DNA from 3 places in the Pantoea sp. SGAir0184 genome. Region 1 is predicted to be linked to each of the others. Evidence: predicted binding sites of a transcription regulator. Region 1 holds the regulator's gene; each other region holds the start of a gene.
The links. Region 1 encodes sigma-54, which starts transcription at its own class of promoters, with help from an activator protein. Its sites were predicted from a motif close to GTTGGCACANNTTTCGCTNT; they were not measured.
Positions count from the first base shown of each region.

Region 1 (3,282 bases):
TCTGCCGCAGGAAGCGTCGATCTTTCGCCGTCTGAGTGTCTACGACAACCTGATGGCGGTACTGCAGGTGCGTGACGACCTGACGGAAGAGCAGCGTCAGGATCGCGCCAATGAGCTGATGGAAGAGTTCCACATTGGCCATCTGCGCGACAGCATGGGCCAGGCGCTGTCGGGCGGTGAACGTCGCCGCGTCGAGATTGCCCGTGCGCTGGCCGCCAATCCAAAGTTTATCCTGCTGGATGAACCTTTTGCCGGCGTTGACCCCATCTCCGTTATCGATATCAAAAAGATCATCGAACACCTGCGTGACAGCGGCCTCGGCGTGCTGATCACCGACCACAACGTGCGTGAAACGCTCGCGGTGTGTGAGCGCGCATATATCGTCAGCCAGGGCCATCTGATTGCCCACGGCACGCCAGATGAAATTCTTGCAGATGAGCAGGTTAAGCGGGTTTATTTGGGCGAAGAGTTCAGACTCTGATAAGGTGTCGGCATACCCGACATTTGCTTAGGAAATTCTAGCCGGATTATGAAGCAAGGTTTGCAACTCAGGCTCAGCCAACAGCTGGCGATGACCCCCCAGTTGCAGCAGGCAATCCGCTTGCTGCAACTCTCTACGCTTGAACTCCAGCAGGAACTGCAACTGGCGCTGGAAAGCAATCCGCTGCTTGAACAAACCGATCTGCACGATGAAGTCGACGCCCGCGAATTTCAGGAGAACGAGGCGTTAGATACCCGTGAGGCACTCGAACAGAAAGAGATGCCGGAAGAGCTGCCGCTCGATGCCACCTGGGACGAGATCTACACGGCCGGTACGCCCTCCGGCACCGGCACCGATTACCAGGACGACGAGCTGCCGGTGTATCAGGGTGAAACCACGCAGTCGCTGCAGGACTATCTGATGTGGCAGGTAGAACTGACGCCGTTCACCGACACCGACCGCGCCATCGCTACCTCCATCGTCGATGCCATTGACGATACCGGTTATCTCACCGTCAGCTTACAGGACATTTGTGACAGTATTGGTGACGAAGAGCTGACGCTGGAAGAGGTGGAAGCGGTGCTGAAGCGCGTACAGCGTTTCGATCCGGTGGGCGTCGGCGCACGCGATCTGCGTGACTGCCTGCTGGTGCAGCTGTCGCAGTATGCGGCTGATATGCCGATGCTGAACGAAGCACGGCTGATTGTCAGCGAGCACCTCGACCTGCTAGCTAACCACGATTTCCGCAGCCTGATGCGCGTGACGCGGCTGAAAGAAGAGGTGCTGAAGGAAGCGATGCTGCTGATTCAGTCGCTCGATCCGCGCCCCGGGCAGTCCATCAATACCAGCGAGCCCGAGTATGTGATTCCCGATGTGCTGGTGCGCAAGACTGGCACGCGCTGGACGGTGGAGCTGAACGCTGACAGCCTGCCGCGCCTGAAGATTAATCAGCATTACGCCGCGATGGGCGGTTCTGCGCGTAATGACAGTGACAGTCAGTTTATTCGCAGCAACTTACAGGAAGCCCGCTGGCTGATTAAGAGCCTGGAGAGCCGCAACGACACGCTGCTGAAAGTGACGCGCTGTATTGTCGAACAGCAGCAGGCGTTTTTTGAACAGGGTGAAGAGTATATGCGTCCGATGGTGCTGGCGGATATCGCCCAGGCCGTGGATATGCATGAATCCACCATTTCCCGCGTCACCACGCAAAAGTATTTGCACAGCCCGCGTGGCATTTTTGAACTGAAGTATTTTTTCTCCAGTCACGTCAGCACCGAAGGCGGTGGCGAAGCCTCGTCGACGGCGATCCGTGCACTGGTGAAAAAATTAATCTCCGCGGAAAATCCCGCAAAACCCTTGAGCGACAGCAAACTGACCTCCATGTTATCTGAACAGGGCATCATGGTGGCGCGACGTACGGTTGCTAAGTATCGCGAGTCTTTATCTATACCGCCATCAAACCAGCGCAAGCAGCTGGTTTGACCGAAACAAGAAGGAAGACCTATGCAGCTAAACCTTACCGGACTGAATGTTGAGATAACCGACCCACTGCGCGAATTTGTAAATAACAAATTTGCCAAACTGGAACACTATTTTGATCGTATCAATCAGGTTTATATTGTTCTGAAAGTGGAGAAGGTGACGCAGATTGCGGAAGCAACCCTGCACGTCAACGGCGGGGAGCTGCACGCCACATCGGAAGCGGAAGACATGTACGCGGCCATCGACGGGTTGATTGACAAGCTGGCCCGTCAGCTGACCAAACACAAAGACAAACTGAAAAAACACTAACCTTCACGCTTGCAGAGTGCTGACGGGTTCAGCACTCAGAGGAGAAATGGGGCGGGTCACCGCCCCGTTTTGTCATCTGCGCAAGCGCCTGCAGTCACCTGCCCTGCCCGTTCGCGGTGTCCCGGTACGTGCCTTACGGCTATGTGAACACGCAAGTGAAACGATGATGAACAACGATCTGACACTGGAATTGAGCGCGGTCCTTTCGCTGGACTGCACCCGCAGCGGCGTACACTGCCAGAGTAAAAAGCGCGCGCTGGAAATTATCAGCGAGCTGGCCGCTAAGCAGCTCAATCTGCCGCACCAGACGCTTTTTGAAGCCATCCTGACCCGTGAACGCATGGGCAGTACCGGCATTGGCAACGGCATCGCCATCCCGCACGGCAAGCTGGAGGAGGATACGCTGCGCGCCGTTGGCGTGTTTATCAGCCTCGACCAGCCTATCGCCTTTGACGCCGTCGACAACCAGCCGGTTGACCTGCTGTTTGCCCTGCTGGTGCCCGCAGACCAGTGCAAAACCCATCTGCACACCCTGTCGCTGGTGGCGAAACGCCTGGCGGATAAAACCGTCTGCCGCCGTTTGCGCGCGGCACAGAGCGATGAAGAGCTCTACGCCATCATTACAGAAGCTCAGGAAGATCACGCTTAAGCGACAGACACTTTTACCGGCCTGCGTGCCGGTTTAACACGGGAGAAATGTGATGGTGCTGATGATCGTTAGCGGTCGGTCAGGCTCAGGAAAATCAGTCGCGCTGCGCGCCCTTGAGGATATGGGCTTCTACTGTGTCGATAACCTGCCGGTGGTGCTGCTGCCGGAGCTGGCGAACACCTTAACCGAGCGCAATATCTCAGCGGCGGTTAGCATTGACGTGCGCAACATGCCGGAATCACCGGAGGTGTTTGAGCAGGCATTGAACAATCTGCCGGAAGCGTTCTCGCCACAGCTGCTGTTTCTGGACGCCGATCGCAATACGCTGATCCGCCGCTACAGCGACACGCGCCGCCTGCAT
Region 1 is NZ_CP028050.1:3,693,198-3,696,479, forward strand. Features, by position in the region: gene lptB (LPS export ABC transporter ATP-binding protein) at 1-481, shown strand, start outside; gene rpoN (RNA polymerase factor sigma-54) at 530-1,963, shown strand; gene hpf (ribosome hibernation promoting factor) at 1,985-2,272, shown strand; gene ptsN (PTS IIA-like nitrogen regulatory protein PtsN) at 2,439-2,921, shown strand; gene rapZ (RNase adapter RapZ) at 2,974-3,282, shown strand, end outside.

Region 2 (3,282 bases), 480 kb from region 1:
GGGGTCATGCGTACGCGGTCGTTGTCAGCTTTACGCAGTTCGATGTAAGCATCGATAGCGTCATCGGTGAACACGCCGCCACGGGTCAGGAACTCGCGGTCTTCGTTCAGTGCGTTCAGCGCTTCTTCCAGTGAACCGGCCACTTTTGGAATCTCAGCTTCTTCTTCCGGCGGCAGGTCGTACAGGTTTTTGTCCATCGCATCGCCAGGGTGGATCTTGTTGATCACGCCGTCGAGGCCGGCCATCAGCAGTGCGGTGAACGCCAGGTATGGGTTAGCCGCTGGATCCGGGAAGCGCGCTTCGATACGGCGTGCTTTCGGGCTGGCCACCACCGGGATACGGATAGAGGCAGAACGGTTACGCGCTGAGTAAGCCAGCATTACCGGTGCTTCGTAGCCTGGGACCAGACGCTTATATGAGTTGGTGGTCGGGTTTGCCAGGGCGTTGATGGCTTTAGCGTGCTTGATGATACCGCCGATGTAGAACAGGGCAGTTTCAGACAGGCCGCCGTATTTGTCGCCAGAGAACAGGTTTACGCCGCCTTTAGACAGTGACATGTGGCAGTGCATACCGGAACCGTTGTCGCCAAACATCGGCTTCGGCATAAAGGTAGCCGTTTTGCCGTAGGCGTGCGCGACGTTGTGCACGACATATTTGTAGATCTGAATTTCGTCAGCTTTCTTGGTCATGGTGTTGAAGCGGGTAGCCACTTCGTTCTGACCAGCAGTAGCCACTTCGTGGTGATGCGCTTCTACCACCAGACCCATCTGCTCCATGGTCAGACACATGGCAGAACGGATGTCCTGTGATGAGTCAACCGGTGGCACCGGGAAGTAGCCGCCTTTCAGACCTGGACGGTGACCTTTGTTACCGCCTTCGTACTCTTTACCGGTGTTCCAGGCTGCTTCGATGTCGTCGATAGCCACGTGTGAGCCGGAAGTTGAAGAGCCGTAACGGATGTCGTCAAACAGGAAGAACTCTGGCTCAGGTCCGAACAGTACGGTGTCGGCGATGCCGGAAGAACGCAGGAACTCTTCTGCGCGCTTGGCAATGGAGCGCGGGTCGCGATCGTAGCCCTGCAGCGTGCCTGGCTCGAGAATGTCACAGCGGATGATGAGCGTCGGATCTTCGAAGAACGGATCCATTACGGCAGTTGTTGCATCCGGCATCAGCACCATGTCTGATTCGTTAATGCCTTTCCAGCCGCCGATGGAAGAGCCATCGAACATTTTGCCTTCTTCGAAGAAGTCAGCGTTAACCTGGTGAGCAGGGATAGTAACGTGCTGTTCTTTACCTTTGGTATCGGTAAAACGCAGGTCAACAAACTTAACTTCGTGCTCGTTCATCATCGAGAGAACGTGTTCAGCGGACATACTCAACTCTCCTGGAAATGGTCATTTTGTCGTCGTGGTGAGAGAACTTCTGTTGCCGGGAATGTGTCACGACTACTGACCACCCCTGACCAAGATCTCGGCAAGCTCTTCAACCGTTGTGCAACTGTCGTTTTCGCTTAAAAGATATAAAGCGAATTCTGTGCCAACTTTATTACAATGGTGAAAATGGCGCTGTGATGCGCCCTGCGGTGAGACGACGGCTGCACCAGCGTGGATGGAATGCACCAAAATAGTGCCGTCAGTTTAGGGGTAAGCACTTAAATGGTGCAAAGCGCCATCAAAGTGCAGCTTAATGCACCGTTATTGGTGCTAAAAACGCGCACTGCGAGAATCTTTCGGCGAAAACTGTGATCATGTTCAGTCTTTCGCTTAATCCGTGTACAATACCGCGTTATTTCTATAATGCCTGAGGCAAAGCTGTGATCGAAAATTTGCGTAACATCGCCATCATCGCGCACGTTGACCATGGTAAGACCACCCTGGTTGACAAACTGCTGCAACAGTCCGGTACTTTTGATGCCCGTACCGAAGCGACTGAGCGCGTGATGGACTCCAACGATTTGGAGAAAGAGCGTGGGATTACCATCCTCGCGAAAAACACCGCCATCAAATGGAACGACTACCGTATCAACATCGTTGATACCCCGGGACACGCCGACTTCGGTGGTGAAGTTGAGCGCGTCATGTCCATGGTGGATTCGGTGCTGCTGGTTGTAGACGCGATGGATGGCCCTATGCCGCAAACCCGCTTCGTAACCAAGAAAGCCTTTGCCCACGGTTTGAAGCCGATTGTAGTCATCAACAAAGTTGACCGTCCTGGCGCGCGTCCGGACTGGGTTGTTGACCAGGTATTTGACCTGTTCGTCAACCTCGATGCGACCGACGAGCAGCTCGATTTCCCGATCATTTATGCGTCTGCGCTGAATGGTATCGCCGGTCTGGATCACACCGACATGGCTGACGACATGACCCCGCTGTATCAGGCCATCGTCGACCACGTTTCTCCACCGCAGGTTGAAGTTGAAGCCCCACTGCAGATGCAGATCTCGCAGCTGGACTACAACAACTACCTCGGCGTAATCGGTATCGGCCGCATCAAGCGCGGTAAAGTGAAGCCAAACCAGCAGGTTACTGTGATCGACAGCGAAGGGAAAACCCGTAACGCGAAAGTCGGTAAAGTGCTGGGCCATCTGGGTCTGGAGCGTATTGAATCCGACCTGGCTGAAGCAGGCGACATCATCGCTATCACCGGTCTGGGCGAGCTGAACATCTCCGACACCATCTGCGACACGCAGAATGTGGAAGCGCTGCCAGCGCTGAGCGTGGATGAGCCAACCGTAACCATGTTCTTCAACGTCAACACCTCACCGTTCTGTGGTAAAGAAGGTAAGTTTGTGACGTCGCGTCAGATCCTTGAGCGTCTGAACAAAGAGCTGGTGCACAACGTAGCGCTGCGCGTAGAAGAAACCGAAGATGCCGATGCATTCCGCGTATCCGGTCGTGGTGAGCTGCACCTGTCAGTTCTGATCGAGAACATGCGTCGTGAAGGCTACGAGCTGGCGGTATCCCGTCCGAAAGTTATCTTCCGTGAATTCGAAGGCCGCAAGCAGGAGCCATTCGAAAACGTTACCCTCGACATCGAAGAAACCCACCAGGGTTCAGTGATGCAGGCGATGGGTGAGCGTAAAGGCGACCTGAAAAACATGGATCCGGATGGTAAAGGCCGCGTACGTCTCGACTACGTGATCCCAAGCCGTGGTCTGATTGGCTTCCGTAACGAATTCATGACCATGACTTCCGGTACCGGTCTGCTGTACTCCACCTTCAGCCACTACGACGACGTGCGTCCGGGCGAAGTGGGCCAGCGTCAGAACGGCGTGCTGATCTC
Region 2 is NZ_CP028050.1:4,170,352-4,173,633, reverse strand. Features, by position in the region: gene glnA (glutamate--ammonia ligase) at 1-1,373, opposite strand, end outside; gene typA (ribosome-dependent GTPase TypA) at 1,814-3,282, shown strand, end outside.
Region 2: the regulator sigma-54 is predicted to act here: its motif matches at 1,522-1,541, upstream of glnA (glutamate--ammonia ligase).

Region 3 (3,282 bases), 530 kb from region 1:
GCCGTCGGCATGCTGTGGATCGCTGCCGCTGCCGAAGTCACCGGTCCGGTGCTGGTGAGTTATTTTATCGATAACCTGGTGGCAAAACACCAGATGCCGTGGGGCATCGTGGCCGGGTTGCTGGTGGGCTTTGTGCTGCTGCAGCTGCTGGCCGCGGGTCTGCACTATTTCCAGGCGCTGCTGTTTAACCGCGCGGCGATTGGCGTTGTGCAGCAACTGCGTGTCGACGTGATGAATGCGGCGCTGCGTCAGCCGCTCAGTGCCTTCGACACCCAGCCGGTGGGGCAGATTATCTCGCGCGTCACCAACGACACCGAAGTGATCAAAGATCTTTACGTCACGGTGGTGGCCACTGTGCTGCGCAGCGCTGCGCTGATTGGCGCGATGCTGGTGGCGATGTTTGCACTCGACTGGCGTATGGCGCTGGTGGCGCTGGTGATTTTCCCGCTGGTGTTTACGGTGATGCTGATCTATCAGCGCTACAGCACGCCGATTGCGCGCCGCGTACGTAGCTATCTTGCCGAGATCAATAATGGCTTCAACGAAGTGATTAACGGCATGAGTGTAATCCAGCAGTTTCGCCAGCAGGCGCGCTTCGGTGAGCGCATGGGCGAAGCCAGCCGCTCGCACTATCTGGCGCGGATGGAGACGCTGCGGCTGGACGGCTTTCTGCTGCGTCCGCTGCTCAGCCTGTTTTCTGCACTGATTTTGTGCGGTCTGCTGATGCTGTTCAGCTTTGCTACGCCGGGCGTGTTTGAGGTTGGCGTGCTTTACGCCTTTATCACTTACCTTGGCCGCCTTAACGAGCCACTGATCGAACTCACCACGCAGCAGTCAATGCTGCAGCAGGCGGTGGTGTCGGGCGAGCGTATTTTTGAACTGATGGATGCGGCGCAGCAGGGCTACGGCAGTGACGCTCAGCCGCTGGCTTCCGGGCGTATCACCCTGCGCGATGTCAGCTTTGCCTACCGCGACAACCGCGACGTGCTCAGCCATATCGATCTCGAGGTGCCGGTGCGCGGCTTCGTGGCACTGGTCGGCCACACCGGCAGCGGCAAAAGCACCTTAGCCAATCTGCTGATGGGCTACTATCCGGTGACGCGTGGCAGCATTGAGCTGGATGGCCGCCCGCTGCGCCAGCTGACGCACGATGCGCTGCGCGGCAGCGTGGCGATGGTGCAACAGGATCCGGTGGTACTGGCCGATACGCTGCTGGCCAACGTGCGCCTTGGACGCGATATCAGCGAAGAGGACGTGTGGCGCGCGCTGGAGAAGGTGCAGCTGGCACCGCTGGCCCGCGCGATGCGCGACGGCATTCATACCCGGCTCGGTGAGCAGGGGAACACGCTGTCGGTCGGGCAGAAGCAGCTGCTGGCGCTGGCGCGCGTGCTGGTGTCGCTGCCGCAGATTCTGATCCTCGATGAGGCTACTGCCAATATCGACTCAGGCACCGAGCAGGCGATTCAGCAGGCGCTGCGCACGCTGCGCCAGCACAGCACGCTGGTGGTGATTGCTCACCGTCTTTCCACCATCACCGAAGCGGATCAGATTCTGGTGCTGCACCGTGGTCAGGTGGTCGAACGCGGCACACACACCGAACTGCTGGCGCAGCAGGGCCGTTACTGGCAGATGTACCAGCTGCAGCAGGCTGGCGATGAACTCGCGGCGGGCATACCCGCAACGGCAGAGGGGTGATTTGCACCTTTTTTGCGCAGATTTATCGGAATGTTCTGTATTGATGCACTCCTTTGAGGCCGCAAGCACCAAAGGAGTGCAGTAAAGTCCCACCTTTCTGTTTTTCCGAATGAAAACCTTGCCCGTTACGCCATACCGGAGCGCGATACTCTGCGCCCGGCAGCCTTAGCGCCCACTTTTGCCATTTGTGGCACAGCCTTTGCTTAACTCTCTGCGTGTCCGCGAAGACTCACCTATTTTTATATCCGGAGGGGAACGTATGAAGCTGGTTACCGTGGTAATCAAACCATTTAAGCTGGAGGACGTGCGTGAAGCCTTATCCTCCATTGGCATTCAGGGCCTGACCGTGACCGAAGTGAAAGGCTTCGGTCGTCAGAAAGGCCATGCAGAACTGTACCGCGGTGCCGAGTACAGCGTTAACTTCCTGCCAAAAGTAAAAATCGATATTGCGATTGCGGACGATCAGCTGGATGAAGTGGTGGATGTGATCAGCAAAGCCGCGTACACCGGCAAAATTGGCGACGGCAAAATTTTCGTCGCGGAACTGCAGCGCGTGATTCGTATTCGTACCGGCGAGACCGACGAAGCAGCACTGTAACTGGGGCTCTGAATTGTGATGGGATGGAAAGAAATGAATAAAGTAATGACTAAGTTGGGCCTCACCAGCCTGGCGCTGTTACCCTCTCTTGCGATGGCAGCTGCGCCTGCCGTAGCGGATAAAGCCGATAACGCGTTTATGATGATTTGTACCGCGCTGGTACTGTTCATGACAATTCCCGGCATTGCCCTGTTTTACGGCGGCCTGATTCGCGGCAAAAACGTGCTGTCGATGCTGACTCAGGTCGCGGTGACGTTCGCGTTAGTATGCGTACTGTGGATCGTCTACGGCTACTCGCTGGCGTTCAGCGAAGGCAACGCCTTCTTCGGTAACTTCCAGTGGGCGATGCTGAAAAATATCGAGCTGAAAGCGGTGATGGGCAGCTTCTATCAGTACATTCACGTGGCGTTCCAGGCTTCCTTTGCCTGTATTACCGTGGGGCTGATTGTTGGTTCGCTGGCTGAGCGTATTCGCTTCTCGGCGGTACTGATTTTCGTACTGGTGTGGCTGACGCTGGCCTATCTGCCTATCGCACATATGGTGTGGGCTGGCGGCTTCCTGGCACAGGATGGCGCGCTGGACTTCGCTGGCGGTACCGTGGTGCACATCAACGCCGCCGTTGCGGGTCTGGTTGGTGCTTACCTGGTAGGCAAGCGTGCTGGCTTCGGTAAAGAAGCGTTCAAGCCGCATAACCTGCCGATGGTGTTTACCGGTACCGCGATTCTGTACGTTGGCTGGTTCGGTTTCAACGCCGGCTCTGCGTCTTCCGCTAACGAAATCGCGGCGCTGGCCTTCCTGAATACCGTGGTGGCCACTGCGGGTGCCGTGCTGTCGTGGGTGTTCGGTGAGTGGGCGCTGCGCGGTAAGCCTTCACTGCTGGGTGCGTCTTCTGGCTTCATCGCCGGTCTGGTTGCCATCACGCCAGCCTGTGGTTATGTCGGCGTCGGCGGCGCACTGATTATCGGTCTGGCCGGTGGCCTGGCAGGTAT
Region 3 is NZ_CP028050.1:3,163,873-3,167,154, reverse strand. Features, by position in the region: gene C1N60_RS15115 (SmdB family multidrug efflux ABC transporter permease/ATP-binding protein) at 1-1,695, shown strand, start outside; gene glnK (P-II family nitrogen regulator) at 1,955-2,293, shown strand; gene amtB (ammonium transporter AmtB) at 2,327-3,282, shown strand, end outside.
Region 3: the regulator sigma-54 is predicted to act here: its motif matches at 1,882-1,901, upstream of glnK (P-II family nitrogen regulator).